2 regions of the Erythrobacter sp. MTPC3 genome follow, and region 1 is predicted to be linked to the other one. Evidence: predicted binding sites of a transcription regulator. Region 1 holds the regulator's gene; the other holds the start of a gene.

Region 1 (16,231 bases):
CGGAAGAACGGATAGACGAGACCTTGCGCGCCCTCACCCGTCCGCGCCCCCCGGAACCGCGTGTTGCCGGCGGCACTCCTGCGCCGCAGCTGACACCGGTCATGGCAGAAAGCGATTACAAGGACATGGTCGCCCGCGCCAAGGATTACATCGTGGCAGGCGATATCTTTCAGGTGGTGCTGGCCCAGCGGTTCACTTGCCCGTTCGAGCTGCCGCCGCTGGAATTATATCGTGCGCTGCGCCGGGTTAACCCTTCCCCATTTCTTTATTTCCTCGACCTGCCGGGCTTTGCGATTGTCGGTTCAAGTCCCGAGATACTGGTGCGCGTTCGCGATGATGCCAAGGGCGGGAAGGAAGTCACGATCCGCCCCATCGCCGGAACGCGCCCGCGCGGTGCAAACCCTGCCGAGGACCGCGATAACGAAATAAGCCTATTGGCTGACCCCAAAGAGCTGGCGGAGCACCTGATGCTACTCGATCTGGGGCGCAATGACATAGGCCGCGTCGCCGCGCGCGGCAGTGTTGAAGTCACCGACAGCTTTACCATCGAACGTTACAGCCACGTGATGCATATCGTCAGCAATGTGATCGGCGCACTGGATGATGACAAAGACGCGCTTGATGCGCTGTTTGCAGGCTTTCCGGCGGGAACTGTGTCCGGCGCGCCCAAGATAAGGGCGTGCGAAATCATCGCAGAGCTGGAGCCGGAAACGCGCGGGGCCTATGCTGGCGGCGTCGGCTATTTTGCGCCCGACGGTTCCGTTGACAGCTGCATCGTCCTTCGCACGGCGGTCGTAAAAGACGGGACAATGCATGTGCAGGCGGGCGCGGGGATCGTGGCAGACAGCAACCCCGATTATGAATACGCAGAATGCCGCGCGAAAGCAGGCGCGCTGATTGCAGCTGCAGGCGAGGCTGTGCGCATTGCCAGCGAACCTGGTTTTGGACAATGAGCGAAATTATGACCATTAAACGCACCCTTTCCCTCGCCCTGATCGTATCGCTGGCCGCGTGCAATCCCGAACCATCGGGTGAGCCTGTGATGCGCGCGCAACTGGAAAGCGATGGCGGCGTTACGGTCATTGCTTCTGATGATGCGAGCAACGCGCCCGCCGAACAGATCGCCCTTCCCTCCGACTGTTCGGGCGTTACGTTTGAAGGGGCTGCTTTCACCCATTGCATCGCCGATCCCGCCAGCCACTCAATCACCACGGCCAAGGCCGCCGTTAGCGGCGATGATTTCGGGCGGATCGCTTCATATGCGGCAATCGCGCAGCCGGGCACGGTAGCGTTTGCGACGAATGCCGGAATGTACGGAGATGACCTTAATGCAATCGGATATTTTGTGCAGGACAGCCAGCGTCTTAAAGAATTGAACCGCGCCGATGGTGAGGGCAACTTCCACATGAAACCCAACGGCGTTTTCTTCGGCAGCGATTGCAATTGGCGGGTGCTCGATACCGATACGTTTTTTCGCACTATTGGCGACCGCCCGCAATTCGGCACGCAATCCGGCCCGATGCTCGTCATCAACGGAGAGCTTCACCCTGACTTTCAGGAAAACGGCCCGTCGCGCGCGATCCGCAACGGTGTCGGCGTAGATGCCGATGGCAAAGCGCATTTTGTCATTTCAGATGAACCCGTCAGCTTTGGAGTGTTTGCGCGGTACTTCCGCGATGAGTTGCAGACGCCAAATGCGCTCTATCTTGATGGCAATGTGTCATCGCTGTGGAACCCGGCGACGGGCCGGATGGATACAGGCCGCGTGGGCCCGTTGCTCGTGGTGGAGAAAAAGTAATGCCGCCATCCAACATGCAGAGTTATGAGCGGACGCTCTATCCCGAAATTGAGCCCTACCAGACCGGTATGCTCGATGTCGGAGAGGGGCATTCGCTGTATTGGGAGCGATGCGGGACACCTGGCGCAAAACCGGCAGTGTTCCTGCATGGCGGCCCCGGCGGCGGAATGAGCCCCTCGCATCGCAGGCAATGGAACCCGGACAGGTATGATGTCCTGCTGTTCGACCAGCGCGGCTGCGGCAAATCCACGCCGTTTGCAGAGATCGAAAACAACGACACTCAGCGCATTGTCGAGGATATCGAGGCGCTGCGCAAGATGTGCAGCCATGATGCGTGGCAGGTATTCGGCGGCAGCTGGGGCGCAACCCTTTCGCTCGCCTATGCGCAGGCATATCCTGAACGCACGACAGAACTGATCCTGCGCGGGGTGTTTCTGGCCCGCCAGCAAGAGAAAGGCTGGCTCTATCGCTTTGGTGCAAGCGAGATCATGGCGGAGCAATGGGACAATTTTACCGGCCTGATCCCCGAAAGCGAGCGTGATGACCTCGTCAAAGCGTATTACGCGCGGCTGACCAGCGAGGATGAACAGACCCGTCTGGATGCAGCACGCGAATGGTCACTTTGGGAGGGCACCGTGGCAACGCTGCTGCCCAATGAAGGTTTGCTCGAAGAATTTGCCGACCCATCAAAAGCCGTGCCATTTGCCCGCATCTGCGCGCGTTTCTTCCTTGAGGACTTCTTCCTTGAAGAAGGTCAGCTGCTGGCAAACATGGACAGGATCAAACACATCCCTGGCATTATCGTTCAGGGCCGTCACGACATCTGCACCCCGCCCGCAGCGGCATGGGCGCTGAAAAAGGCATGGCCCGAAGCCCAGCTTTGGATGGTCCATGATGCCGGGCACAGCGCCAGCGAACCGGGGATCATAGATGGGCTGGTGCGAGCGACAGATGCCTTTGCCGAGCATTCCGCATGATCCTCGTCATCGACAATTACGACAGCTTTACCTTCAATCTGGTCCATTATCTGATGGAACTGGACGTTGACGTCCGCGTGGAGCGAAATGATGCCATCAGCGCGTCTGAAGCATTGGCAATCGGCGCGGCAGGCTATCTCATTTCGCCCGGCCCCTGCACTCCTAATGAAGCCGGGATCAGCCTTAATCTGGTCGCTGCGTGTGCGGATGCGGGCAAACCGCTGCTTGGCGTATGCCTTGGCCATCAATCGATCGGGCAGCATTTTGGCGGGAGCGTGGTGCGCGGCGGGTTGATGCACGGCAAAACCTCGCCTGTAACACATGACAATAGCGGCGTTTTTGCAGGCCTCCCCTCGCCCTTCACAGCGACACGGTATCACAGCCTTGAAGTCGTGGACGTGCCCGATGTCCTCGTCGCCAATGCCCACGCTGCAACGCCCGGACTTGACGAGCAAAGCGTTATGGGTTTCCGCCACGAAACGCTGCCCATTCACGGCGTGCAGTTTCACCCTGAAAGCATCGCAACCGAACACGGTCATGCCATGCTCGCCAATTTCCTGAAGGTGTGCGGCATCGATGCCAAGCTCCCCGAAAGGCTGACCCAATGAAGACGCTGCCGCTAGCCGTTCCGCACATGGATGAAGCCGAGGCCGAAGAGGTTTTCGGATGGATCCTCGACGGTGAGGCGAGTGACGAGGAGATCGCCCGCTTCCTGCTCGCAATGACCGAACGCAGCGAAACGGCAGAAGAAATCGCAGGCGCCGCCCGCGCTCTGCGTGCCCGGTTGATCCCGGTGCCTGGACCAGACAACGCTATCGACGTTTGCGGCACTGGCGGCGATGGACACCACACGCTCAACGTCTCCACTGCCGTTGGCCTAGTGGTCGGCGCCTGCGGCGTGCCGGTCGCGCGTCACGGCAACCGCGCGATCTCTTCAAAGGCGGGCGTAGCCGACACTCTTGAGGTGCTTGGCCTCGACATGGAGGCGGCGGGACGCACAGCGGAAAAAACGCTGGCTGAAATCGGCATCTGTTTCCTTTTTGCGCCGAACCACCATCCCGCGATGGGCCGTATTCAGCCTATCCGGAAGAAACTGGGCCGCCGCACAATCTTCAACTTGATGGGGCCGCTTTCCAACCCTGTCGGAGTGTCACGTCAGTTGATCGGGATCGCGCGCCCTGCCTATGTCCCCATCTATGCCGAGGCGAAAGCTCGGCTTGGCACAGAGCGCACATTCATCGTTTCGGGTGATGAGGGGCTGGATGAATTGAGCCTTGCGGGCGGGAATGAGCTAGCAGATGTCGCGGGCGCAGATTTCGCCATGAAGCGCGTTGATGCAGGGATGGCCGGCCTTCCCAATTCTCCGGTGGAGGCAATTCGCGGCGGAGACCCGGCACACAATGCCGAGGCATTGAAAGGCCTGCTTGCAGGCGGCAAAAGCGCATACCGCGATGCGGTCTTGCTCAATTCAGCGGCCGCGCTGATGGTCGCCGATGATGCGGAGGATTGGCAGACCGGCGCCGCAATGGCAGCAGAAGCGCTCGACAGCGGGAAAGCATCTGGCTTGCTCGCAAAATGGATTGAATTGGCAAAGTAACCTTATGAACAAGCTGGAAGAAATCTGCGCGGCGAAACGCGAAATCGTTGCCGCTCGAAAAGCGGCCATTTCGCTTTCGCAAATGGAAACGACCGCGCGCACCCAGACCCGCCCTCGCGGGTTTGAGGCAGCACTGCGGACAAAATCGCAAACCAGCTATGCGCTTATTGCCGAGATCAAGAAGGCGAGCCCGTCAAAAGGCTTGATCCGGGAAGATTTTCGTCCCGCCCAACATGCCAGCGATTACGAGGCAGGCGGAGCTGCCTGTCTTTCGGTCCTGACCGATGCGCCGTATTTTCAGGGTGCGGATGAATATCTGATCTCGGCGCGGGCGGCCTGCACTCTGCCTGTGCTGCGCAAGGATTTCATGGTTGATCCATGGCAGTGTCTTGAGGCCCGGACACTGGGTGCGGATGCCATTCTGGTTATCGTCGCTGCGTTGGAAGACGGCGAGATGGCCGAGATTGAAAGCGCGGCACTGGATCACGGGATGGACGTGCTGGTCGAGGTTCACGATGAAACCGAGCTGGAACGCGCGGCAAAACAGCTCAAATCGCGCCTGATCGGGGTCAACAATCGCGATCTGAAGACCTTTACTACCACGCTCGAAACGACCGAAAGGCTGGCCCCGCTCGCTCCTGAAGGCGCGTTGCTCGTCGGGGAAAGCGGGATTTCGTCTCACGCCGATTGCAATCGGCTTGCGCGGTCCGGCGTGCGCACATTCCTGGTCGGGGAAAGCCTGATGCGCGCGAATGATGTCACAGGGGCCACGGCGGCGCTTTTGAACGGTTGAGAGCGGGTCTGTCCTACCACTAAGGATCGCGGTATGGTTGGCGAATGACAGCGCATCCACTCCCTTTTTCAGCCGCCCCATCTTCCCGCTCAGGACCGTGTAACATGCGGTCCATGTCTCCCCTGCAGGGAGGCGTCTGATGAGCGATCTGACCCACCTCGATGACAGCGGCGCGGCGCATATGGTGAATGTCGGCGCGAAGGCTGAAACCCAGCGACTTGCCATTGCTGCCGGGCGCATCACCATGTCGCAAAGCGCGCTGGCCGCGATCCGCGCAGGCAATGCGCCAAAAGGCGATGTGCTTGGCACGGCCCGCATTGCGGGCATTATGGCAGCCAAGCGCACCGGCGAGCTGATCCCGTTATGCCATCCCCTCGGGTTGGAAGCGGTGAGCATCGACTTCACCTTCGAAGAAGACGGAGTCGCTGTCACGGCCAGCGCATCGCTAACCGGCAAAACGGGTGTCGAAATGGAGGCGATGGTGGCGGTCTCCACCGCGCTGCTGACAATCTATGACATGGCAAAAGCGATCGACAAGGGGATGGTTATCGAAGCCGTGCGCCTGATTGAGAAACGCGGCGGTAAATCGGGCACGTGGAAAGCAGATAGCTGATGGCTGATATGCTCACGCTGGAAGAGGCGCAGGCACGCCTCCTCGCGCTTGCGCCAGAGCTCGGTGTTGAGCGCGTTTCAGCGGATGGCTTTGCCGGAGAGCGTTATCTGGCGGAGGACCTCATGGCCGCGCGAACGCAGCCGCCAGCGGACCTGTCCGCCATGGACGGCTACGCCATTTGCGGCGGCGGGCCGTGGTCAAAGGTAGGAGAAAGCCGCGCCGGCACCCCCTTTGCGGGCAGTCTTGATGAAGGGCAATGCACCCGTATTTCTACAGGTGCCCAAATGCCTGAGGGAAGCGACCGCGTCCTGATACAGGAAAATGCGGTGGTCGAGGGTGATACGGTATCGCTTGCCCAAGGCGAGACGCGGCCGGAAGCAGCGCGGCACGTTCGCAGCAAGGGTTTCGACTTTGTTGCGGGCGAACGGGTGATGCGGATCGGAACGAGCATGGGCCCGGCGCAGATCGCGCTAGCCATCGCGGCGGGACACGGCCTGTTGCCGGTGCGCAGGCTGCCACGGATCGCAGTGCTCGACAGCGGCGATGAACTGGCCTCCGATCCAGCGGATTGCGGCCCCGACCAAATTCCTGCAAGCAACGGCCCGATGATCGCCGCCATGCTGCGCCCTCTAGTGGGCGGTGTAACCCGGCTTGGCCCGGTGGCGGATGACACGGAGGCATTGGCCGATGCACTTGCTCTGGCTGAAGGTCATGACATCCTTATCACATCAGGCGGCGCATCCGTCGGCGATCACGATCTTGTCCAGCAGGCACTGATCAACTGGGGGGCGAACCTCGCGTTCTGGAAAGTCGCGATAAAGCCCGGCAAGCCATTGATGGTGGCGACGCGCGGCGAGCAAATCATACTCGGGCTCCCCGGCAATCCGGTGTCGAGTTTCGTGACGTGTTTTCTGTTCGGCATTCCGCTGGTCCGCGCCGCGCTTGGATCGACGTCGCCGATGGGCGCGCCGCGCAACCTCATCGCCGCGGAGGATTTGCCCGCTACTGGGAGCCGCCGCGAATTCCTGAGAGGAATTGCCGATGGTGAAACCGTCAGCCAGTCGGCGGTTCAGGATTCGAGTGCGTTGCAGGCGCTTGCCACGGCGAACTGCCTGATTGACCGACCCGCTGGATCGCTTTTCGTGCGGAAAGGCGAGACAGTTCCGGTGTTTTACCTCCACAACGGCTGAATTCTGCGGGTTATCGCGCTTAACGAAACTTGACAGGTCGAATCGGGTTGCCTATTCGTTCCGCATTCGTTCACCTTATCGGTGCGCGGGGAGTATCGGCAAAGCACCAGCTATCGGTGCCTCTTCGGATGCGTGAAACAGGCACTACGGGCTATTTGTCGGTCCGGCACGTGCGTTTTAGGGAGTGACCCCATGCTGACTGCAAAGCAGCACGAATTGATCCAATTCATCCAGAAACGTCTGGATGAAACCGGTATCTCGCCAAGTTTCGAAGAAATGAAGGAGGCGCTCGATCTCAAGAGCAAATCGGGTGTTCACCGCCTGATCTCTGCCTTGGAAGAACGCGGGTTTATCCGGCGTTTGCCCAACAGGGCGCGGGCGCTGGAAGTGATCCGCCAACCCGAAGATTCCACGCCTACGCCCCGCGCCACGGTTAATGCCAATGATACGGTCGCCTCGGCCTCTGCGGTCATGAAACAGGCGCCAGAGCCTGCCAATGACGTGATCGAGATCCCGCTGCATGGCCGGATTGCCGCCGGTGCTCCGATTGAGGCGCTGGAGGGTCAAAGCTCGCTTCCGGTTCCGGCTGCGCTGCTTGGTCCTGGTGAGCACTACGCTCTCGAGGTATCGGGAGATTCCATGATCGAGGCGGGGATCTTCGACGGTGATTTCGCACTTGTGCGTCGGACTGACAATGCCCGCGATGGCGAAATCGTGGTTGCCTTGGTCCGTGATGAAGAAGCGACGCTGAAATACCTCCATAAGGACGGCGGTAATATCCGCCTTGATCCGGCCAACGCGATGTACGACCCGCAAGTTTACGGCGCGGGTGAGGTAAAGGTTCAGGGCAAGCTTGCAGGCTTACTGCGGCGCTACCACTGATGTGTTGCGCGGGGCAGCAGGTCTATTCCTGCGTCCCGCGCCACCATCCGTGCTGTCCCTGACCAGCTGAAACGCTGACGACCCGTTCATTGGCAAGGTCGATGGACAGACCACCAGTTTTCTGGAGCAAGCGACGGTCCGCTTTAAGCCATCGCGGCATGCAGGATCGCGGCAGGAACCGGTCAGCGACCACAATGTCGGATCGTTCACATGCTGCAGCCAAGGCGCGTTCTTCGACCATGTCACGGTTACGCGCCATCAGGATCGTCCATTCTCGCGCTGCTCGCGTGATCGTGACAAGGCAGAATTCAGTCGAGCAATTGGCGCCGCTCCACTGATCCAATGGGATAGGTTCGCTTTCCACGCTGGCGAGTTCCAGCAGGTTGTCCTTCGAATAGGACGACCGACTGTTCCGCAATGACAGCATATCGCGCGCGCCTTCGCCGTTTTCGATTGTGATGCCGACATGCCGGCCTTCGCGGCCAATCAGGAGGTCCGGGATTGGCGTCGCGAGCAAGGTCGCGGCGGCCAAGCCCGAAGGCAGCAGTCCCCATAAACGGGCCTTCCCGCTCCACAGCGCGAGCCACATGCCGCCGATGACAAACATGGCAATGGTTCCATAACCCATCTGCGGCATCAGTTTGACGGCACCAGGCTGCGCGGATGTGAAGTGGGCGAGCCCAAGAAGCACATCGAGCGATTTCTGAACCAGCCACCACGCAGGCCCGCCCAACCCCAGCAGGTCGAGCGCCAGCGCGAACGCAATCAGTGGCATGGAAATAAAAGTGACCAAAGGGATCGCAAAGACATTGGCAAAAGCGCCGTAAAACCCTGCCCTGTGAAAATGGAATAGCACAATCGGCATGAGCGCAATCTCAATCACAAGGCCGGTGATGAACAGCATAGCGACCTTTCGCCCGGTTCGCTTCAACCAAGGCTCCTCTCGTGCGGCGAGGAACGCCTTGGCAGGTGCCGAAGAATGCAATGCGACGATGGCGAGCACGGCTGAAAAGCTCATCTGAAAGCTAGGCCCAACCACGCTTTCCGGCCACAGAAGCATCACAAAGACTGCGGCAGCCGCCACCATCCGCAATGATAGCGCGTCTCTGCCCAGCGCCAGAGCAATAAGGACCAACATAGCGGCTGCGCAGCTTCTCACAGTCGGAACTTCCGCACCGGTCAGCAGCGTGTATCCAATCCCGGCAAGCGCGCCTGCCGCCGCAGCCGCCACCGGCAATCGCACCCTAAGGGCAAGGGGAGGAAACGCCGCCAACAACTTCAGTGCGATCAGATAGCCACCGGCGATCACGGCGCTCACATGAAGTCCGCTGATTGATAACAGATGCGTCAAACCGGAATCGCGCATCGCGTCTTCGTCAGCTTCGGTAATGGCGCCTCTGTCTCCGCTGGCAAAGGCGGCTGCGATTGTTCCAGCGGAGCCGTCCACGCGCTCCCTGACATGCGATGAAAGCGCGCGCTGAATAGCCGCCAGACCGCTTGCAGGCGGGGCCTGTTCCATGACTTCGATGCCGCCCATCACGCTGCCGGTTGCAGCCAATCCTTTGAACCATGCAGCACGCGCAAAATCATAAGAGCCAGGCAGCATCGGGCTGGCAGGTGGCATAAGGCGCACGCGGGCCCGAATGATCGCACCCTCCAGCAATATCGCAGTCGATTTGTCGCCTGAAACTGGCGTGTCCAACGGAACATTAACGCGGATTTTCCGGCTTTCACCGCTTCCCGCGTCGCGTACCGCCATCGTCAGCCGCACACGATTTTGGGCTGGCTGGTCCTCTCTGGCGAGGATGTAACCCTGGACGCGCTCGATTGTTGGCCGGTCGATCGGCTCTGCACCGACGGTCTCCGAACGCAGCCAGATAACCAATATTCCTGCGGCGAAAATAACACCTCCAGCGACGACCGCGCTGCGAAGGTGATCTCGCCCCTCCCCCGGTCTCCAGACAGCGAGTGCAAACAGCGCGGCCAGCAACGCGGCAGTGATAGCCATGATCCACTGCAGCGGCGATTTCAGTGCAAACCATGCTAAGATCCCGCTCGCAAACAGAACGGCGAGCCACGGGGCACGGTCAAACCCCGAAGCGCTCAGGAACCTGTTTGCGCCGCTCGCAATGATACGCGGGATGCTGGACAACGCTGCGCCCCTTTGCCAAGGGCGCTGCATTGCAACATTGTCGGCGGCCGGAACATCGGATGCACCGCCGCCCAAAGGCACTAATGGCGCGTCGCGCATGGTGTTTCCCCTGAAGCATCAGGGCAGAAATGAAAAGGAATTTGAAGGACATGGCTAGCGAAAGCGCAAACGGCGGTAAGGCAGTGGTTACACGCTTTGCGCCCTCGCCAACCGGGTTTTTGCACATTGGCGGTGCGCGAACGGCGCTCTTTAACTGGCTTTATGCCCGCCATCACGGCGGGCAGGCGCTGCTCAGGATTGAAGACACTGACAAGGAACGCTCAACACAAGAAGCCATAGACGCCATTCTCGACGGACTTAGCTGGCTCGGCCTTGATTACGATGAGGAGCCGACATTCCAGTCCGCGCGCGCAGATCGCCATGCCGAAGTCGCGCACAAGCTGCTGGATGCTGGCCATGCTTATAAATGCTTTGCCACGCGTGAGGAGCTGGAGGAAATGCGCGCCGAACAGCGCGTAAATAAGCAGCCAATGCGGTATGACGGACGCTGGCGGGATCGCAGCGCGTCCGAGGCTCCCGATGGAGCATCCTATACAGTCCGGCTCAAGACCCCGCAGGACGGGGAAGCCACAATTCAGGATGAGGTTCAGGGATCTGTCTCGGTCAAGAACGATGAGATCGACGACTACATCATCCTCCGCGCAGATGGCACGCCGACCTATATGCTGGCAGCGGTGGTGGACGATCACGATATGGGAGTTACGCATGTCATCCGCGGCGACGATCACCTCAACAACGCATTCCGCCAATTGCCGATCTATCATGCGATGGACGGGATAGAGGGCGATTGGGCAGAGCCAGTTTACGCACACATTCCGTTGATCCACGGATCGGACGGGGCAAAATTGTCCAAACGTCACGGCGCATTGGGCGTTGATGCCTACCGCGACGAGATGGGTATTTTGCCAGAGGCGCTGTTCAATTACCTCCTTCGCCTCGGCTGGGGCCACGGCGACCGCGAAGAAATCACGCGGGATGAAGCAATTGAGCTTTTTGGATTGGGCGGAGTGGGCAAAAGTCCGTCTCGTTTCGATATGAAAAAGCTCGAGAATCTGAACGGGCACTACATCCGCGAAGCTGACGATAGGATGCTGGCCAACCTGGCAGCAAAAGGTATGGACGGCGATGTCGATATCGATCTGCTTGCCAAGGCGATGCCGGTCCTGAAAACGCGGGCGAGGAGCGTCCACGAACTTGCTGAAGGAGCGCAGTTTTTGTTCGCTCAGCGGCCTCTAGCCATGACTGAAAAGGCCGCAAAGCTGCTTGACGAAAACGGAAGGGCGCGGCTGGGCAAGATTTCCAGTGCGCTTGCGGCGGAAAATGACTGGACAATCGAGGCTCTCGAAGCCACTACGAAGTCGCTCGCCGAGGAACTGGAATTGGGACTTGGCAAGCTTGCGCAGCCAATGCGCGCTGCGCTTACCGGGACGACGACATCGCCCGGAATTTTCGACGTTCTGGTCCTTCTTGGACGGGAAGAAGCCCTCGCCCGGCTCAACGCACACGCTGCGTGAGCCGGATCAACGGGCAGGAATTGAGCAGGAGACACATCTTGGCAGATCAAAACGCCAAACTCGATATCGGCGGAGAGACCCACGAATTTCCCGTGCTCCAGGGCAGCACCGGACCCGACGTGGTCGATATCCGCAAGCTGTATGGCCAAACGGGCAAATTCACATTTGACCCGGGTTATAAATCCACCGCCAGCTGCGAGAGCGCACTGACGTATATCGACGGCAACGAAGGTATCCTGCTGCACCGCGGGTATCCGATCGGCCAGCTGGCAGAACACTCCAGCTTTATGGAAGTGTCCTATCTGCTGCTGAATGGCGAGCTGCCGAGCGGTGAAGATCTGGACGATTTCACCTACACCATTACGCGCCACACGATGCTGCACGATCAGCTGCGCCAGTTTTATCAGGGTTTCCGCCGCGATGCGCACCCGATGGCGATCATGTGCGGTGTGGTTGGCGCGCTTTCGGCGTTCTATCACGACAGCACCGATATTTCGGACCCAGAGCACCGCAAGATCAGCTCACACCGCCTTATTGCAAAAATGCCGACGATTGCGGCTGCCGCTTACAAATATTCGGTCGGCCAGCCCATGATGCAGCCGGACAATTCGCTGAGCTACACGGGTAATTTCCTGCGGATGACATTCGGCGTTCCGGCAGAGGAATACGAAGTCATTCCCGCAGTAGAGCGGGCGATGGACCGGATTTTTATCCTCCACGCCGACCATGAACAGAACGCATCGACATCGACCGTGCGGCTTGCCGGGTCATCGGGCGCGAACCCATTTGCGTGTATCGCTGCGGGCATTGCCTGTCTGTGGGGTCCTGCGCATGGCGGCGCCAACGAAGCGGCTCTCAACATGCTGCGCGAAATCGGCACGCCTGACCGCATCCCTCATTACATTGAGCGGGCCAAGGACAAGAACGATCCGTTCCGTCTGATGGGTTTTGGCCACCGCGTTTACAAAAACTACGATCCGCGTGCGACTGTCATGCAGAAAACCGTGCGCGAAGTGTTCGAGGCGCTGAACGTCAAGGATCCGGTGTTTGAAACTGCACTTGCCTTGGAAGAAATGGCTCTTAACGATCCGTATTTCCAAGAGAAAAAGCTGTTCCCGAATGTCGATTTCTATTCCGGCGTTATCCTTTCGGCCATCGGTTTTCCGACCACCATGTTCACCGCACTGTTCGCCCTCGCCCGCACAGTTGGCTGGGTTGCGCAGTGGAACGAAATGATTTCGGATCCAGGCCAGGTCATCGGCCGCCCGCGCCAGCTTTACACTGGCCCGACGCAGCGTGATTACGTGCCGCTCAGCAACCGCTAAGCCCGCGAAGAAAGACAGCAAATGGGGCGGCCCGCGATCAAACTTGCACTGCAAGTCGTCGGGGCCGCCCTTTTTGTGTCCGGCGCGATGTGGGCGCTGCAAGGTCTGGGCATTCTAATGTGGCCTGCGGGAAGCTTTATGCTCGCACAGCGCGAATGGGCGCTTTATGGCGGCGTCACCGCCTTGATCGGAGTGGTGATGATCTTGCTCGGCCAAAGGATCGGCCGCGGCAGCTAGCTTGCAAAGCCCAAAGGTTACTCGCCAAATTCTGGCAGGGTGAGGACAAACCTCGCTCCCGCATCCCCGTTACCGCTAATCGGCAAATCCACTGCCAGATCGCCCTTCATCACGCGGGCCAACTTTCGGGAAATGTACAGACCAAGGCCAGAACCGGTGTCGGTTCCGCCCGCACTATCGCGCCCTAGCCGCTCGAATTTCTCAAAAATCCGGCTGGCCTGATCAGGGTCTATTCCTGCGCCTTCGTCAGCCACTGACAACGCAACCTGTCCATCGCCTTGCTGATGTACGGCTACGCTAACCGTGCTGCCTTCCGGGGAATAGGCAATCGCATTACCGATCAAATTAATGAGGATTTGCAGGACTCGCCGCACTTCGGCGCGGGCAAAAATTGCCTCGCCCTCTCCCGGCAGATCAAGCGCAATCGACCTCGCCTGCGCCCGAACGCCGAGGATACCGGCAGCTTTTCGCGCAGCGTCACCCAGATCCACTTTCTCACTCGCAGTCGTGAAATCAGGCGATTCGACTACGTCCAGATCGACCAGATCATCGAGCATGGCGGACAGGTGCTGCCCGGCTGCCGCGATGTTTCCGGCATAATCGCTGTATTCGCTGCGCAGCGGCCCGGCGAGCTTTGCGCGTATGGTCTCCGCGTTTGCGATGATCCGCGCAACCGGTTGGCGAAGGACCGGTGTCAGCGTGCTTCCCATCAACCGTGAATAGCCTGCCTCTTCCGCATCACCCTGCTGGGCGATTGGAGTAAGCAACGGCTCATCGGCAACCAGCAGCAACTCAAATCCGACTGGCTCACGCGACTGTGACCCCATAGGTAGCAACCGGACGCGCCATTGGCGGTCCGAACCGGGAACGGTGCAATGCACTCCATCCAGCAACCGCCAGTGGAGCGGCTGTTGGTGGGCTACGTCGCGCAGCGTCACAAAGTCGATCCAGTTCTTGCTCGCCGACGCGGCAACATCCTTTTCCAACTGCTGCGCATCGGGTGCGACTGCGCTTAACAATTGAACCCGCTGATCCGCATCAAGCCGCGCCGTAATTTCAGCCGCAGCCCGGTCAATGGAATCGAGCCGTTCTGCCAATTCCTTGGTGCTTGCCTGCTCGCTGGGTGTGCGCTGCCAGTTATCGACCAGCAATTCGCAGCCGCCACCTGCATCGCTGTCGATCGGATGAACCCGAACGAAGCCCGAAACTATGTCTGCGCCGTCAAATGCGCTGAATTCCCTTGCCACCTTGAGGCCCATTTCGCGCCCCTGTCGCACGATGGCGCGCAGCTCCGGTACCGCCAGCGCGCCGGGCACGGTGCCGCCGCAATCCTCCTGCAATTGCGCGAGTGCCTCGTCCGCGCTTATCAGCCGGTCGCGATCGTCGGTGATGCCCCGCGCGGCAAGGGAGGATTTCTGGCGCTCCATAACCAGCCCAGTCACCCAGCATTCCGCGTATTGGAATTGCTAAGCATGGCACTGGCCCGTTCTGGGGCAATTGCGCCGATATCACTGGGAAGGCGGCCTGCCGGCTCAAGAGCCACAAACTGGCGTTCGATTGTCGCAGCATCCAGCCCCGCGGCCCGCAGGCTAAGCGCGAGCCTAACGGCCTGATGTTCATGGCAGGCAAGGATGGCGAGTTCGCGCGGCTGATTGCTAAGCCGCGCCAGGGCGCTGACAAACATGGCGAACCCGGCATGCTCCAGATCGAGCCCGGCAAGGATCCCTCCCCGCATCGAAGCGGTCAGCCGGGCCAGCAGCCCGATGCGGCCCGCCCCTTCATCATAGCTGGCCTTTAGGCGCTTTATAGCCGGGGCAATCGCGGGATCGCTGCGATCATGCACCTCCCAGCGTTTGAGGACGGTATGAAACAAATCGGCTGGCAATTCGGTCAGCGCGAGGTCCATGCGCCGCTGGTTCTGCACAAACCGCGATTGTGCGGCGAGTGCGGACATCGCGAGTTCCGCCGTGGATGCGTCATCGGACGCGATCAGCTCTTGCAAAAGCGGGCTTAGGATGGGGTCAATTGATGTGCGCTGCTCCAGCCTTTCGGCGAGCTGGCCTTCCATCGCCAGGGCATAACAATAGCTCAGCACCGCGCTGTCATTGGCGAGCCGGTCTGATAAATGGTCGATCTCGCGCGGTTCCACCGGCTGTCGGCCTGCCGTGCTGCGCGCAGCGAGCAGCTGCTCTGCCAATGAACCTAGCATCCCGCGTATCTTGGCAACGATGGCATCGCTGACCAGTGATTGCCCCGATGTCGCCAGCATATGCGAGAGCACAGGCGGAACCCCGCTCAAGGCGCGGTCGCCGCGGACAAGCGCGTCTTTCAGCGCGGCTTCCACTGCGGGAATCCGAGCCTCTGCACCAGCGTGTGAATTATTTTTATCGGTCGCCATCTTGCCCATTGAACCGCCTTTGCACAGGCTTGGTTAAGGGCGCGTTAGCTCAGTTGCGAAAGGAGCGCAGCATCAAAGCGGACATAGCCCCCAGTGCAAGCACCGCCATACCTTCCGCCAGTAAACCGAAAGCTGCGCACACCCCCAGTATCGCCAGATGGAACGCGGTATCACCCCAAAACGCGGCTAGCCTTGATCGCCGGCCCGTTCCGGCGAGCAGAGCCAGACCGGACAACAGCGGCGCAAGCGCGAGAACAGCGCTGTTCTGGCCATATGCCATGAGGGAAAGAGTGAGCAATACTGTGGCAATAGCTGCCAATATATATCTGATTATTATGGTATTTCGTTCATCCCTACCCTCACCCAAGAGTGCGGACTTCAACTCTTTCCAAGAGATTGCGAATGAAGCGAGCAATGCAGCAACAGCACCGGTAAAAAGAGCCGCAATCGCATAGCCAAACCATGCGAAAATCGCGCCACCTGCAAACAGGGTCAGCGCCGATAATCCCGCGATGAGCGCGTAATCCTGGCTCATCCCTTTTGGCGCAAGCATTGTCGCGACTTTCGCAGCTATTGCATCGAGTGGCGCGATAATCGGCGCCGCTGCGGCATTGCGTGCGATCAGGGCACTCTGGCGGCTGGCTATGGCGCGTTCGCTATTGGCCAGCAGCCAGTCGCCGTTTGTCAGCGCATCC
Region 2 (16,231 bases), on a different contig from region 1:
AGGCGTATGCGGAATTTGATCGGTGCCGCGAACGGCTGATCGCCGCGCGCAAGGAAATAGCAACCTGCGCGGTTTCGGGCGCGGTCGGGACGTTTGCGAATATCGACCCGCAGGTCGAGGCGTATGTGGCCGAGCAGCTTAGTCTGGAAATCGAGCCGGTTTCGACGCAGGTCATCCCGCGTGACCGGCACGCAATGTATTTCGCCACGCTGGCGGTCATAGCCGGCTCCATTGAACGCTTGGCTGTCGAAGTTCGGCATTTGCAGCGCACAGAAGTGCTCGAAGCGGAAGAATTTTTCTCCAAGGGGCAGAAGGGTTCGTCGGCGATGCCGCATAAGCGCAATCCGATCCTGACCGAAAATCTCACCGGACAGGCCCGCATGATCCGCGCCTACGCCCTCCCCGCGCTTGAGAATGTGGCGCTATGGCATGAGCGTGACATTTCGCATTCTTCGGTCGAACGATTCATCGGTCCCGATGCGACGATCACGCTCGATTTCGCCCTCGCCCGGCTTACCGGCGTGATTGAAAAACTGCTCATATACCCTGAGCGGATGCAGGCTAACCTCGATTCCATGGGCGGGCTGGTCCATTCGCAGCGTGTGCTGTTGGCGCTGACGCAGGCCGGTGTCAGCCGCGAGGATGCATATCGCCTGGTCCAGCGTAACGCGATGAAAGTATGGGAATCGAACGGCGCGCTATCGCTGCTCGAATTGCTCAAGGGCGATGACGAGGTCACGGCGGCGCTCTCTCACGAGCAACTCGAAGAAAAATTCGACCTTGGATACCACTTCAAACATGTCGATACGATCTTTGACCGCGTGTTTGGATAAGGGGAAAGGTCCGCCGCTTATCCGCGCTTGCTAGACTCGCGCGGCAAAAACCTTACCCTCGCAGGGGTAAGCACGCTCTTTTGTAAAAGGAACAGGCTGCATATGCAGATCGTTCGCACCATAATCTGGGTCCTGATCTTCGCGATGATCGTGATTTTCTCCGCGTTCAACTGGACCGGTACGGAAATCACACTCTGGGACGGGATTATCTGGGAAACCAAATTGCCCGCAGTGGTCGTGATATCATTCCTGCTGGGATTGCTCCCCATGTGGTTATATCACCGCAGCGTAAAATGGAGCCTCAACCGCCGGATCCGCAGCTTGGAAAATTCGGTCAAATCGAATGCGCTTTCTAGGCGGCACGATCCAGCCTCGTCATCGCAAGTCTCGGCCACTCCCGCTGCCTTTCCGGCTGTGGATAAACCGGTGGATAGTCCGGCAAAGACTGGTGATACACTCACGCCCGGCAGCAGCGAAACGACAGGCGCGTAATGACCAATCCCGTATTCCTCGCGCTCGACATTCCCCAGATCGAGCCTGCAAAGGCGCTGCTTGAAAAGGTGAAAGCGCATATCGGCGGCGTTAAGCTGGGTCTTGAATTCTTTTGCGCCCATGGCAGCCACGGAATGCACGAAATCGCGCATATGGGACTGCCGATTTTTCTCGACCTCAAATTCCACGACATCCCCAACACTGTCGCCGGCGCGATGCAGGCCATTCATGTCTATGAGCCTGCCATCGTGACAGTGCATGCAAGCGGCGGACTGGCCATGATGGAAGATGCGAAAGCCGCGGCGGCAGAGGGTTGCAAAGTTGTGGCGGTGACCATGCTGACCAGCCTCGATGAAAGCGACCTTGCGCGGGCCGGTGTCGGCGGAACTCCGCACGACCATGTGATGCGGCTTGCGGATCTTGCTCAGGAAGCCGGCTTGGACGGGATCGTGTGTTCGGGGCAGGAAGTCGGCGAAGTGCACAAACGCTGGAAAGATGGCTATTTCGTCGTCCCCGGCCTTCGCCCTTCAGGCAACACGGTTGGCGATCAAAAGCGTGTCGTCACACCGCGAAAAGCGCGCGATGATGGCGCGAGCGTCCTTGTCATTGGCCGCCCGATCAGCCGCGCAGATGATCCGCAGGCTGCGGCCCGAGCGATCGAAGCAACACTTTAGAGCGCAGCGATGGCAATCAACGTGAAGATTTGCGGGCTGTCCACGCCCGAAACACTAGCCGCTGCGATTGACGCAGGCGCGACTCATGTAGGCCTGGTTCATTTCGAACCAAGTCCGCGCCATGTCTCTATCGAAGCGGCTGCACAGCTTCGTTCCGATGTTCCCGCACATGTCAAAACGGTGGTGCTGCTGGTCAATGCCGATGTGCAGACGACCGGCAAAGTGATCGAAAAGATTAAGCCCGATGTGATCCAATTTCATGGCTCAGAGACGCCTGAATGGATCAATCTGGTGCGCGAAAAAACCGATATCGAAACGTGGAAAGCTCTCGGTGTGAAAAACGCAGAAACGCTCGCCAAATCGGTGCGGTATCGCGGGGCCGTGGACAGGCTGTTGTTTGATGCCCCCGCAAAGGCTTTACCCGGCGGCAATGGCGAAACGTTCAGGTGGGATGTGCTCAAGGATTTCGACCACACCATCCCGTGGGGTCTGGCGGGCGGGCTGACACCAGACAACGTCGGAGATGCAATCCGCGAAACCGGTACGGACCTTGTCGATACATCGTCCGGCATCGAAAGCGCGCCAGGCGTGAAGGACGTGGACAAGATCGCCGCCTTCTGCAAAGCCGCGCTCGACGCGTAACCCCCTTTTCGAAGCTCGAGATATGAACTCACCCAACTCTTTCCGCACGCAGCCAGATGATCGCGGCCATTTCGGCGATTACGGCGGGCGCTATGTCGCCGAAACGCTGATGCCGCTGATCCTGGACCTGGAGCGTGAATACCGCGCAGCGCAGGCCGATCCAGCGTTTGCCGCCGAATTCGACGACCTGCTGAAGCATTATGTCGGACGCCCTTCCCCGCTCTATTTTGCCGAACGGCTGACGGAGGCGCTGGGCGGTGCGCAGGTCTGGTTCAAGCGTGATGAGCTGAACCACACCGGCGCGCACAAGATCAACAATTGCATCGGGCAGATCTTGCTAGCCAAACGGATGGGCAAGACCCGCATTATCGCGGAAACTGGCGCGGGCCAGCACGGCGTTGCCACCGCGACCGTTTGCGCGCGATTTGGCCTGCCATGTGTGATTTACATGGGCGCAGAGGATGTGAAGCGGCAGTCACCCAACGTCTTCCGAATGAAGCTGCTTGGCGCAGAAGTCGTGCCCGTGACCAGCGGCGGCGCGACGCTCAAAGATGCCATGAACGAAGGGCTGCGCGACTGGGTCGCGAACGTCCATGACACGTTCTACATCATCGGCACGGCAGCAGGCCCGCACCCCTACCCTGAAATGGTGCGCAATTTCCAAAGCGTGATCGGCACCGAAGCGCGCGCGCAAATGCTTGACCGCACAGGCCGCCTGCCCGACCTGCTGATCGCCTGCATCGGCGGCGGATCGAACGCGCTTGGCCTGTTCCACCCTTTCCTTGACGATGCCGACGTGAAAATGCTCGGTGTCGAGGCGGCAGGGCATGGCCTCGACGGAGACGAACACGCGGCAAGCCTGCTTGGCGGTGTGCCCGGCGTTCTTCACGGCAACAAGACCTATCTGCTGCAGGACGAGGACGGACAGATAACCGAGGGGCACTCGATCAGCGCAGGGCTCGACTATCCCGGGATCGGCCCTGAACACGCTTGGCTTAAAGAGAGCGGACGGGTCGAATACACCGCCGTGACCGATGATGAGGCACTCGAAGGCTTCCAATTGCTCTGCCGCACCGAAGGCATTATCCCCGCGCTTGAACCGTCCCACGCAATTGCGGCCGTCGCTGATCGCGCAAAGCAAATGAGCGAGGACGAGATCATCCTGATGAACCTGTGCGGGCGCGGCGATAAGGACATTTTCACCGTGGCTGAAAAGCTGGGGGTGGAGATTTGATGAGGGAAAGAAGCAGTGATCTTTGAAATATCTTTAGGATTGGCGCTGCTCGTAAACGATGCGTCAGAGGTCACCGACTTGAACCTGACTTGCGTCGGCGGCGGAATTGCCAACGTCCAAACCGGCGGCTCTGCAAATGCTTACGATAATTATGGAAACACTGTGACCGTAACTAGTAGGCGCGCCAATGTGGTCGAATATCAAAGTACCACTGATTTCAGGATCGTTGAAGGAGCAGCTGAGATGAGGCTTCCCAGAGCGCTTCTGCCCGCGTTAAGGGGGGGCGATGACGGTTGGTTCAAAGTGAAGAAGTACTCTGTGGATGACACAACAATTTCCGGCAAAGCTTCAGTTAACTTTGTGAATAACCCCGAATTCTCGATCAATCGCATTACTGGCGTTCTTACCGTAAACTCTAAGAACGGATCGTTTGCTGGCGAATGCAAGGCTTTCGATGCAAACGCGCAGCGAAAGTTCTAAATTTGACCCGCCTCTCCAACGCATTCTCCAAGCCCCACCCGGCTTTCGTCGCCTTCATCACCGCTGGAGACGGCGACACGGCTGCCAATCTCGATGCGCTCGTCGCTGGCGGTGCGGACGTGATTGAGCTGGGCATGCCTTTCACCGATCCGATGGCCGATGGCCCGGCGATTCAGGCGGCGAATTTGCGCAGCCTTGGCGCAGGTACGACCACCGCCGATGTGCTGCAAATCGCCACCGACTTTCGCGCGCGGCATCCAGACATTCCGCTGGTCCTGATGGGCTATGCCAATCCGATGATCCGGCGCGGGCCGGAGTGGTTCGCGGGCGCCGCCAAAAACGCGGGCGTCGACGGGGTCATCTGCGTCGATATTCCGCCGGAGGAAGACGATGCTCTTGGCCCTGCCCTGCGCGCTGAGGGCATTGCGCCCATCCGCCTCGCCACGCCCACGACGGACGCCGCGCGCCTGCCGCAGGTGCTCGCCGGGTCGGAGGGGTTTGTCTATTACGTCTCCGTCGCGGGGATCACGGGCAAACAGCAAGCCGCCATCGCGTCTATCGAGGACAACGTGGCCCGCATCAAGCAATCGACAGACCTGCCCGTCGCGGTCGGCTTTGGCGTTCGCACACCCCAACAGGCCGCCGAGATTGCCAAGGTCGCAGACGGCGTCGTAGTAGGCTCTGCCTTCATCGATCTGGTCGAGGAATTTGGCAGTAATGCCCCGGCCAAGCTACAAGAGCTGACAGCAGCAATGGTCGCCGCGATCAAAGACGCGCGCTCCTAAGGAAAATTGACGAATGAACTGGTTCACCCGCGTCCGCAATTCGCTCGGCTTCAATTCGGAAAAGAACAGCACCGAAAAAGACCTCTGGATCAAATGCAAATCCTGTCAGGAAATGCTGTTTGTTCAGGAATACGAGGACAATCTGCACGTTTGCCCGCGCTGCGAGCACCATGGGCGCATCAGTGCCGACAAACGGCTCGCGCTGCTGCTCGATGAAGGGTTTGAACTGTTACCGCAGCCGCAGGTGACTGAGGACCCGCTGAAATTCAAAGACAGCAAGAAATACACCGACCGGTTGAAAACCGCGCGCGCCAATAATCCGCACGATGATGCTTTCAGTGTGGGATCGGGCGCGATTGACGGACGACCGGCTGTTGTTGGCGTGCAGGATTTCAGCTTCATGGGCGGATCGATGGGCATGGCGGTCGGCATGGCGTTCTGCGCCGGAGCAGAGCGCGCGCTTACCCGCAATTGTCCGTATATCGTCGTGACCGCTGCGGGCGGTGCGCGGATGCAGGAGGGCATACTGTCCCTCATGCAAATGCCCCGCGCGACCGTGATGACACGGCGGCTTAAAAACGCAGGGCTGCCCTATATCGTCGTCTTGACTGATCCGACCACGGGCGGCGTCACTGCGAGTTATGCCATGCTGGGCGATGTGCAGATTGCCGAACCGGGTGCGCTGATCGGCTTTGCCGGGCAGCGCGTGATCCAAGATACCATCCGCGAACAGCTTCCCGAAGGATTCCAGCGCGCCGAATACCTGCACAAGCACGGGATGGTCGATATGGTCGTGCCGCGTCACGAGCTGAAAGACACGCTTGCGAATGTCATCGATTACCTGCAACCGCAGGCCGCAGCCTAACCCTTATGCGTGATCTTGGTCGGTCCGACGACCCCCGCGTCCAGGCGCAGCTGGACCGGCTTGGCAGTCTGAGCATTCAGCGCGATACGCTGGGTTTGGATGCAGTACGGACATTGCTGGCGCGGCTGGGCGATCCGCACAAGCGCCTGCCGCCGGTGTTTCACGTCGCGGGGACCAACGGCAAAGGCTCCACCTGCGCGTTCCTGCGCGCCATTCTGGAGGCGCAAGGATACACCGTCCACGTCACCACCTCGCCGCATCTGGTGCGATACAATGAGCGGTTTCGCATCGCTGGCACGCTGATCGAAGACGCGCGGCTGGCCGAATTGCTGGAGCAGGTCTTCGACGCAGCAGAGGGGCTCGGCTGCAGCTTTTTCGAGATTACCATTGCCGCAGCCTTCGTTGAATTTGCGCGTGTTCCGGCCGATGCCTGCGTCGTTGAAGTGGGATTGGGCGGCAGGCTGGATGCGACCAATGTGTTGGAGCCGGACGTGCTTGCAGCGTGCGGGATCGCGGCGCTCGGCATCGACCACGAACGCTTCCTGCTCGCGCCCGAAGACGGTGTGCCCGAAGAACCGATGGCGCGGATCGCATTTGAAAAGGCCGGAATTGCAAAGGCCGGAGTGCCGTTGGTGACCATGGGAAATGCCTATGCGCCCGAAGCGCAAGCGGCGATCAAATCGGTTGCTGCAGTCAATCAGGCAATTCTTTTTGAGGATTTCGTCAACTTCTACATCGACGATGCAAATTGCTACTACGTTGATCATCACAGCGATGAGACACAGCTCGCTCCTGCGTTAAACGGCGAACATCAATTCAAGAACGCGGGCCTCGCAATTGCGATGGTGCTGAATCAGGAAAAGCTGGCAATCTGCAAGCCGGCTATCGTCGAAGGGATCAATTCGGCAAGCTGGCCTGCACGATTGCAGCGTCTTTCCGAAGGTTCGCTTACAAAAATGGTGCCCGGCAAAAACGTCTGGCTTGATGGAGGCCATAATCCAAGCGCGGGCCGAGCCATCGCAGACGAGATCGGTTCCACCCACCTGATCCTCGGAATGCTTGACAACAAAGACCCGCGCGCCTTGCTCGATCCGCTTGGCGAGAAAGTCCGCAGCCTCACGATTGTTCCTGTCCCTGGGCACGATGCGCATCCAGCCAAAGCGTTCGGCCCCGATGCGAAAGCCGCAGCCGATCTCGAGGAGGCGCTGCTCAACCTGCCATCCGACGATTACCCCGTGCTGATCGCCGGTTCGCTTTACCTTGCAGGCGAAGCGTTAAGGCTCAACGATGAGATCCCGGTTTAGTCAGCGGCGGCCTCATTCTGCGGGCTGCGCTGCGACCTCAGGTGTAACCACGCCAGAGTTTGCTCCGGCTCGAGTCTGGCGGAACCACTCTGCAAGGCAAAGAACAACTGCAACCAGTCCGATAAACGTCGTCAGGACGAAGACGTCAAAATACCCCTGGTTCTGAATCATCTCGCCCAGCGCGCCGCGCCCTAATGTGCCGATCAGAAGCGTGAGCGATGATAGCAGCGCATATTGCACGGCAGCGTATTTTTTCGATACGATGGAGGACAGCCAAGCAATATAGGCCGCACCCGCAATGCCGATGGCGAGATTTTCAAACATGATCGTGAACGTCAGACGCGGCAATCCTTCCGATCCGAAAGGAGCGATGGTGCTGATAAACCAGCTAAACCCGACAACGTCACTCGCGGCTTGCATATACAGGCCCCCGATTGCGAGGTCGGCGTAAAGCAGATTGGTCAACGCCGCCAGCAATGCGCCGATGGTCAGCGTCAGCATCCGGCCCATCACCGTCAGCATATACCCGCCAAGTGCCAGCCCGGCGATAATCGCGCCGACGCCGAAAAACTTGGATGCAAACGCAACTTCATCGTTCGTGTATTCCAGCTCACCTAGATAAAACGGGTATGCAAACGTGCCCCAGATCGCGTCGCAAATCCGGTAGGTCAGCACCAGTGCCAGGATCAGGACAAGGCTCCAGCCGAGCCTTCCGACAAACTCCACCAACGGCACCAAAAGCGCGCGGTACAGGTGGTCGAGAGCGCCAAAGCTCATTGCGCTGGTGTCTTCGCCGACAGCGATGACATCGCGGCCATCGGCTTTGCGTTTGTACAGCCGGGCAGCGATGATTGCAGGCAGGACGATAGTGGCGAGAATGATCAGCGGCCCCATCTTGGCAGTGAATTCGGTCGGGTCTGGACGGCCCTCTGCGCCGAGCGGGAACATGCCGAGCATCCAGTTCAGATCGATCACCCGGTCGCTTCCCATCACGGCGAACTCATAGACCGGAAACATCGGCACGAAGCCGCCGAGTGCACGAACCATAAAAATGCCGAGGATCAGCAGCGCCCAGCCCCACAGCGCGATGACCTGCCAAAGATAGCGGTTGCGCACCGCAGAGCGCACTTCGCCTGCTTTGTAAAACTCGGCGAAATCTTCGGCGCTGGGTCCGATCGTGCCCGCTTCCTCGCGCTGTGCGTCAGGGGCAAACAACCCAACCGCACCAATCGCAAGCAGAATTGCGCCCATGAGCATATAGGTTTCCGGCCAACCGATGCGCGCGGCAATAATCAGGCCGAACGCACCGCCAACCAGCGCGGCAAGGCGGTATCCCATCTGGTAAACCGTAGAGAGAATATCGAGCGTCGCCTTTTCATCCGCGACATCGATCCGCCACGCATTGATGGCGATATCCTGAGTGGCGCTGGCCAAAGCGCCGATCCCGGCGAGCAGCGAGAACCATCCGAGCTGTGATCGCGGTTCCAAAACGCTAAGGGTGACGAGGATCGCGCCCAGGATCAGCTGCATCGGCACGATCCATTGCTTGCGTTTTCCCAGCCTGCGGAAGGCGGGAATATCGACCTTGTCCACCAGTGGCGACCAAATGAACTGAAATGCGTAGGCAAGCCCGATCAGCGAGAAGACGCCCATCGTTTCCAGATCGACCTCAGCCTCACTCAACCAGGCATAAAGCGTGCCTAGAAAGAGAGAGAACGGCAGACCGCTGGCAAAGCCGAACAGAGCCATAAAGCCCGTCTTGCGCTGGCCCATTGCCTTGGCAACGTCTGCCCAGCCGGGTTTTTCTGCTTTCGCCTGCGACATTCACGACCTTTCAGCGCAAAGAAATTTCTGCAACACTAGCTGCGGATAAGAGGAATAGGAACGCTGCGATGAACGCGCCCACAACGCCATCAACAGATACGGGCATCGAAAGTGCCGAAATTCTGCGCCCGACGGACGGTCAGCTGGCCTTGGCGGAGAATATCCGCGCAGGCACCGTCCGTGTAACGGATCGGATAGAGACGGTTCCTGCCAGCCGTTACACCGATCCTGCGCATTTCAAAGCGGAGCAAGAGGGGCTGTTTGAACGATTGCCGCAGGTGCTGTGTCCGTCTGCCCTACTGCCGGAGCCGGGTATGGCGGTGCCGCACGATGGCACGGGCCGTCCGCTGTTAATCACGCGTGACAAGGCAGGCGAGGTCCGCGTGTTCCTCAACGTATGCCAGCACCGCGGAACCAGGCTGGTCGAAGGCGATGATGTGCACTGCGCCAGCAAACTCGTTTGCCCCTATCATGCGTGGACATATGATCTTTCCGGCAAGCTGGTCGGGTTGCCCCGCCCCGAAACATTTCCGGACCTCGACAAAAGCGCGTTCGGTCTGAAACAGCTGCCGTCCTGCGAAGCGGGCGGATTGATCTGGTTTGCTCCAGAACAGGGTGCAGATTTCAGCCATGCAATGCGGCTTGGCGAGGATTTCAGCGCGTTTGGTGTTGATCGCAGCCATCTGTTCAGGCGCAAAACGCACACGGTAAAAGGCAATTGGAAGCTCATCATGGATGCCTTCCTCGAAAGTTACCATGTAACCCGCCTTCACGCCGGAACCATCGGTCCGTTTTTCAAGGATGGCATAACCAACGGCGACAATGTCGGCCCGCATATGCGCTCTGCAGTGGGTAGGCTTGAAGAGGTTGAAAATGTCGATTTCACCGATATGGACGCGTTGAGGCGGGTGGTAACTTTCGCCTATCAACTGCTCCCCGCGACGATCATCGTCCCCTCCCCCGATTACGTAAACGTCATGGTGCTGATGCCGCAGGCGCACGACCTCACGCTGGTCGAGGATTTCATGCTCATTCCCGAAGCGCCAGCCAGCGACAAAGCGCGCGATCATTGGGAGCGTAGCTGGACGCTGCTGGATGGGGGCGTTTTTGCAAGCGAGGATTTCCGCGCTGCCGAGCTTGGCCAGCAAGGTCTGGAAAGCGGGGCTGTGAGCGAAATTACGCTGGGCACTCTCGAAGGCGGGATCGCGCGTTTTGATGCGGCGGTGCAGGAATTCTTGCGGGCTGCGCGCTGAACGCCTAGGCGGCGCACATAATGCCAACCAACCCTAAACAGTCCGAAGATCGCCCAGAGGGTGATCGCATCGCCAAACTGCTCGCCCGGGCAGGGATCGCCAGCCGCCGCGAGATTGAGCGGATGATCACAGACGGGCGCATCACCTTGAACGGAAAACCGGTTGAAACACCCGCAACGTTCCTCACCAGCCTGAACGGTGTGAGCGTCGATGGGAAACCAGTCGCCGGTCCAGAGCCGACGCAGCTTTACTGTTTTCACAAACCGACCGGCCTCATCACGGCGGAAAGCGACATGGCGGGCCGTGCGACGATTTATTCCGCACTGGTCAATGCCATGCCCAAAGATGCGCCGCGTGTGATGCCAATCGGCCGGCTTGACCTCAACACAGAAGGGCTGCTGCTGCTGACCAATGATGGCGGTCTGAAACGCCTGATGGAGCTTCCTTCAAGCGGGGTGCCCCGCACTTACCGCGCCCGCGCATTCGGTGAAGTGACACAAGATGATCTGGAGTCCCTGAGCGAAGGGGTCGAGATTGACGGCATGCGCTACGGCTCCATCGATGCCAACATGGAAAGAGCGTCGGGCCGCAACCAGTGGATCGAAATGACGATTACCGAGGGGAAGAACCGCGAAGTTCGCAGGGTGCTGGAATATCTCGGCCTGAAAGTGAACCGCCTGATCCGCACCGCTTACGGCCCATTCCAGCTTGGCGATTTGCCGCGCGGGCAGGTTTCGCGGATTCGCAAGGGCGATCTCGACCGGTTCGTCAGCACGCTGAAGAAAACGGGCCGTAAATGAGGATCATTGCTGGCGAATGGCGCGGGCGAAAGCTTTCCTCTCCCAAAGGGGACGCAACCCGCCCTACCGCAGATCGCGCGCGTGAAACGCTGTTTTCAATGCTCGCCAGCAGGCTCGGCAATTTTGAGGAATTGCGCGTGGCTGATCTGTTCGCGGGATCGGGCGCGCTTGGGCTCGAGGCGCTTTCGCGCGGCGCAGCGCATTGCCTGTTCGTTGAACAGGACCGCGCGGCCATCGACACGATCCGCGCCAACATCGCCGCATTCGATGCACGCAGCCGCAGCACGGTGGAAGCTGTTTCCGTGATGCACCTTAGGGCTGCGCGCGAACCGTATGACTTATTGCTGCTCGACCCGCCTTATCAAACCGGGGCCGGTTCGGTGGCGCTGGACCGGTTGAAACGGCTGGGCTGGATTGGCCCTGCGACATGGATGGCCACCGAAACCGCGCGGGACGAGACGATTGACGTTGATGGCCTGTCCATCGACGCGGAACGCCGGGTCGGCAAAGGCAAGTTGACCTTGCTTCGCTTGACCGACCCGGACGCTACCGCCGGTTGAGCTCCTGTCACCGGCAGCAATCTGCGTGCGCCTGTTACCGCTGGGGCGGTGGCGGAGGCATTTCGTCAGCGGCATCGCCGCTTCCGCTTGCGCGACCCTCAAGGCTCTCCCACGCAGATTCGCGTTCTGGGCCAGTCATCGCTGTCAGGGATATCTTGTCCTCGTCAGTCAGACGCCAGAACAGGGACTGCCGCTCTGGCGGAAGGCTCCAGTAGTATTCCTGAGTGGATGAGGGCCACATATCGTAGGCCGCCTTTTGATCGGGCGGCCACGTGTCATATTCACCTTGAAATTCGGGCGGTACGGCGCCGGTATCGGATGGCGACACTTCATCTATAGGCGCTGTGCCGGGAGGCGGCGCGCCCTCTTGGGCGGTAGCTGGTGCGCCTAGAACGAAGCCAGCGGTTACAACTGCAATACCGGCAAGATAGATGTGTGATTTTCGCATGGGTTTCTCCTCAAAAAAAGACCCAAGCGAGACGAACTCCGCTGATTTAGCGGTATCAGTGCGGGTTGTCCCCTTCCGCGATGACCATTCCGGTATGGGCAAAAGCCGATGGAATTTATAGTGTTACACAGACCGGATGCCCGATAGGGCAAACGCCCGGTCGCCAATTGGTGCAAAAATAAGGCGGGCCGAAACCGCATCGCGCTTTCAACGAAAAAGGGCGGCACCGGGCCGCCCTTGTTCTTCGATTTTTAAGATGGATTACTTCATCTTGCTGGCGGGTTTGCCCGGCCAGTAATCCAGCGGGCGGTTGCCCCAGTTAAGCCCGGCCGCACGCGGGTTGATGCAGCCATCCTGATCGTCCTTCATGCAGACGTCATAAACCTTGCCGGAAACGCGCACCTTGGTCGCTTTGCCATTACTGTTGCGTTCCACAACCACGGGTGTTTCAGCCTTGGTCGAGTTGTCTGCGGTCGTCGCGTGATCATCCTTCGCGAGCGCCGGAGCGGTCGCGGCGAGTGCAGCGAGAGACAGTGTAGTGATGCCGGTTGCGATAAAGTTCTTCATGGTTTCAGCCTGTTGTCTAATGTGTGTTTGCGTAACCAATGATGGCACCCCGGCTTAGGTTCCGAAGTAATTTGAAAGCCCGGTTCCGGTGTCCGGATTTCAGGATGGCTGAAAACCGATTTATGGCGGTTGCGGGAATGATATTCGTTCCCTACCTGTTCGGGTGTATCCATGACCGATTTCGCTGCCCCGACGCCCGCAGATGGCGACAATGTTCCGGCTTCTGTTCCCGCGTACGCGGCCAGGCTGAACGATCCGCAACAACAGGCTGTCCTGACGACGGAGGGGCCGGTGCTGATGCTGGCCGGAGCAGGCACGGGTAAAACCGCCGCTCTCACCGCAAGGCTGGCGCATCTCGTTGCCACACGCCGGGCGTATCCCAGCCAGATCCTGTGCGTGACCTTCACGAACAAGGCCGCGCGCGAAATGCGGGAACGTGTCGCAGGGCACCTTGGCCCTCAGTCAGAGGGGATACCGTGGCTCGGCACGTTCCATTCGATCTGCGCGAAAATGCTGCGCCGCCATGCCGAGCTGGTCGGGCTGCAAAGCAATTACACGATCATCGACACCGACGATCAGCTGCGACTGCTCAAACAGCTGATTGCCGATAATGATCTGGACGAGAAACGCTGGCCCGCTCGCCAGCTCGCAGGATTGATCGACCGCTGGAAGAACCGGGGGCTAAATCCCGAAGACCTCGATGCGATCGAGAATGAAAGTTATGCCAATGGCCGTGGTCAGGCGATGTATCGGCTTTATCAGGACCGGATGAAGGCGCTGAATGCCTGCGATTTCGGCGATCTGTTGCTGCATATGCTGAACATTTTTCGCAAGCACACAGACGTGCTCGAAGATTACCAGCGCCGCTATCGCTACATCCTCGTTGACGAATATCAGGACACGAATGCAGTCCAGTATCTTTGGCTTCGTCTGCTGGCGCAGAGCCACAAGAATATCTGCGTTGTCGGCGATGATGACCAGTCGATCTATTCATGGCGCGGCGCAGAGGTCGCCAATATTTTGCGCTTTGAAAAGGACTTCCCTGGCGCGCATGTCGTTCGGCTCGAACAGAATTACCGTTCTACTCCGCACATTCTGGGCGCGGCGTCGGGCCTGATCCGCGCCAATAGCGAGCGGCATGAAAAGTCGCTTTGGACAGAGGCCAATGGCGGAGACAAGGTAAAGGTCATCGGCGTTTGGGACGGCCCCGAAGAAGCGCGCAGGGTCGGCGAGGAGATAGAGCGGCTGGAGCGCGAAGGGGCCAATCTCGATCAGGTCGCAATATTGGTCAGGGCGCAATACCAGACCCGAGAATTTGAAGACCGCTTCATCCAGATCGGCGTCAATTACCGGATCATCGGCGGCTTTCGTTTTTACGAGCGCGCCGAAATTCGCGACGCCCTCGCTTATTTGCGGGTCATCGCGCAGCCGCAGGACGATCTCGCTTTCGAACGTATCTACAACCAGCCCAAGCGCGGACTTGGCGCGAAAACGCTTGAGAAAATGCACCAGCACGCGCGCCGCACCGGTCAACCGCTCGCTGCCGCATCGCTGCAACTTGCCGATAGCGATGAACTGCCGAAACGCGCCGCCAACACCATAGGCGGCTTGATGCGGCAATTCCTTGCATGGCGGGACGTGGCCGAGACGGTCAGCCCATCCGACCTGCTGCGCCGGGTGCTGGAGGAAACCGGCTATAACGACATGCTGGCCAATGACCGGAGCGCGGAAAGCGCAGGCCGCGCGGAAAACCTGTCAGAACTCGCCCGAGCGATGGAAGAATACGAAACGCTCGGCGATTTTCTGGAACATGTAAGCCTAGTCATGGACAACGACCGCGGCGATCAGGAAGAAACCGTCACGATCATGACAATCCATGCCGCGAAGGGGCTGGAATTCGACAACGTTTTCTGTGTCGGCTGGGAAGAAGGGGTGTTCCCGTCCCAGCGCGCCATTGATGAAGGCGGTTTGGCCTCTTTGGAGGAGGAACGCCGGCTAGCCTACGTCGCGATCACCCGCGCAAAACGGCAATGCACGATCCTGCACGCGGCCAATCGCCGGATTTACGGTCAATGGACCAGCTCCATCCCCTCGCGCTTTATCGAAGAGCTGCCGGAGGAGCACATTGATCAGGAAACCACCATGACCGGAGGCGCGAGCCTGTGGCGGGCGAACTGGTCGGAGAACGATGATCCTTTCGCGCATGTCGCACGCGACCGCCCCGAACGGGCAACCACGCGCGGTCCCGGTTGGCAGCGCGCAGTGGCGAGCGGCTATGAGACCAAGCAGACACGCCTGCGAGAACCGGGGCGCTCAGCCGCAAGCTTTGCCGCCAAACCCCGCAGCGACATCGCCATCGGCGCGATGGTGCAGCACGACAAATTCGGCACCGGCTGCGTTGTCGATCAGGAAGGCAACAAGCTCGAAATCGAATTCGAGGACCACGGCACAAAACGTGTGATCGACAGCTTTGTGAAAGTGATTGAGTGATTTTGGCGCCCGTGCTTCGGGACAATAATTAACCTTCCGCGCGCACAACGCCCCTGCGCAATTCGCGCAAGGGAGCCATGTTCATGAAATTTGTTAAGCTCGAATCGCGCGGCGGCGACTATCTGGTTGTTGCCAACAACATTGCATGGCTGCGCACCGGTGAAAATGGCCAGACCAATGTCGGCATGGTGGGCGGTAGCCCGCTGCTCGTTACCGGCACAATTGAAGAAGTCGCGGCCAAAATTTCGGCTGACTGATTAACCTTACGCGGGTCTGCGCCCGCGCTGCTTGGCGCGCAGACCTACCCTTTGAAACCGACGTCGAGAAAACCCGGCTTGGGCCCGTTCCATTCGCCCGGCGCAACCGGCTCATCATCTTCGTCGCGGCGGCGCGAGCGCGGCTTGCTCTCACGCTTGGGCTGATCTTCGCCCTTGCTCCGGCGCGGGGCGCGCTCCGTCTTCGGAGCCTCGGACTGCTCGCTGCGCTCTTCGACAGGTTCGTCTTGCGGTTTCTTGCGGCGGCTCCGGCTCTTTTTCTCTTCAGCCGGTTTTTCGTCGGCGGACTTGTCTTCGGCAGGTTTCTTATCAGCCGTCTTGCCCTGCGATCCATCGGCAAGCTCGACGCGTACGTCCTCTTTGCCAAAGACCTTGATCTTGCTGCCGGTGAGTTTTTCGACGTTTGCAATCGCCTCTGCGTCTTCATCCGCGACAAAGGTGAAGGCACGCCCTTTCGCCCCTGCACGGCCAGTGCGGCCAATCCGGTGCACGTAATCGTCCGGGTGCCATGGTGTGTCAAAATTGAAGACGTGCGAGACGCCCTTTACGTCCAGCCCGCGGGCGGCAACATCGCTGGCGACAAGGATATTTACATCGCCCGACTTGAACCGTTCAAGTTCGGCGAGGCGCGATGACTGGTCCATGTCGCCATGGATCTCGCTGCTGCGAAATCCATCGCGTTGCAAGTATTTGTTGAGCTCGCGC

What was found. Region 1 encodes LexA, which represses DNA repair genes until DNA is damaged. Its sites were predicted from a motif close to GTTCCNCNCTTGTTCT; they were not measured.
Region 2: a site for LexA is predicted at 12,908-12,923, ahead of ACGHU1_RS11865 (ATP-dependent helicase). Genes of this name have one in related genera too.

The regions. Positions count from the first base shown of each region.
Region 1 covers NZ_BTGP01000001.1:124,571-140,801, reverse strand. Annotated here, with positions in the region: gene trpE (anthranilate synthase component I) at 1-953, shown strand, start outside; gene ACGHU1_RS00675 (phosphodiester glycosidase family protein) at 962-1,798, shown strand; gene pip (prolyl aminopeptidase) at 1,798-2,775, shown strand; gene ACGHU1_RS00665 (anthranilate synthase component II) at 2,772-3,383, shown strand; gene trpD (anthranilate phosphoribosyltransferase) at 3,380-4,372, shown strand; gene trpC (indole-3-glycerol phosphate synthase TrpC) at 4,377-5,165, shown strand; gene moaC (cyclic pyranopterin monophosphate synthase MoaC) at 5,305-5,778, shown strand; gene ACGHU1_RS00645 (molybdopterin molybdotransferase MoeA) at 5,778-6,968, shown strand; gene lexA (transcriptional repressor LexA) at 7,161-7,850, shown strand; gene ACGHU1_RS00635 (ComEC/Rec2 family competence protein) at 7,873-10,101, opposite strand; gene gltX (glutamate--tRNA ligase) at 10,152-11,576, shown strand; gene ACGHU1_RS00625 (citrate synthase) at 11,615-12,901, shown strand; gene ACGHU1_RS00620 (hypothetical protein) at 12,923-13,138, shown strand; gene ACGHU1_RS00615 (sensor histidine kinase) at 13,156-14,580, opposite strand; gene ACGHU1_RS00610 (hypothetical protein) at 14,577-15,536, opposite strand; gene ACGHU1_RS00605 (hypothetical protein) at 15,586-16,231, opposite strand, start outside.
Region 2 covers NZ_BTGP01000008.1:58,956-75,186, forward strand. Annotated here, with positions in the region: gene purB (adenylosuccinate lyase) at 1-833, shown strand, start outside; gene ACGHU1_RS11795 (hypothetical protein) at 936-1,325, shown strand; gene pyrF (orotidine-5'-phosphate decarboxylase) at 1,325-1,999, shown strand; gene ACGHU1_RS11805 (phosphoribosylanthranilate isomerase) at 2,009-2,641, shown strand; gene trpB (tryptophan synthase subunit beta) at 2,664-3,875, shown strand; gene ACGHU1_RS11815 (hypothetical protein) at 3,891-4,355, shown strand; gene trpA (tryptophan synthase subunit alpha) at 4,358-5,140, shown strand; gene accD (acetyl-CoA carboxylase, carboxyltransferase subunit beta) at 5,154-6,005, shown strand; gene ACGHU1_RS11830 (bifunctional folylpolyglutamate synthase/dihydrofolate synthase) at 6,011-7,309, shown strand; gene ACGHU1_RS11835 (AmpG family muropeptide MFS transporter) at 7,322-9,133, opposite strand; gene ACGHU1_RS11840 (aromatic ring-hydroxylating dioxygenase subunit alpha) at 9,202-10,386, shown strand; gene ACGHU1_RS11845 (pseudouridine synthase) at 10,407-11,186, shown strand; gene rsmD (16S rRNA (guanine(966)-N(2))-methyltransferase RsmD) at 11,183-11,746, shown strand; gene ACGHU1_RS11855 (hypothetical protein) at 11,781-12,194, opposite strand; gene ACGHU1_RS11860 (hypothetical protein) at 12,456-12,761, opposite strand; gene ACGHU1_RS11865 (ATP-dependent helicase) at 12,933-15,251, shown strand; gene ACGHU1_RS11870 (hypothetical protein) at 15,335-15,508, shown strand; gene ACGHU1_RS11875 (DEAD/DEAH box helicase) at 15,553-16,231, opposite strand, start outside.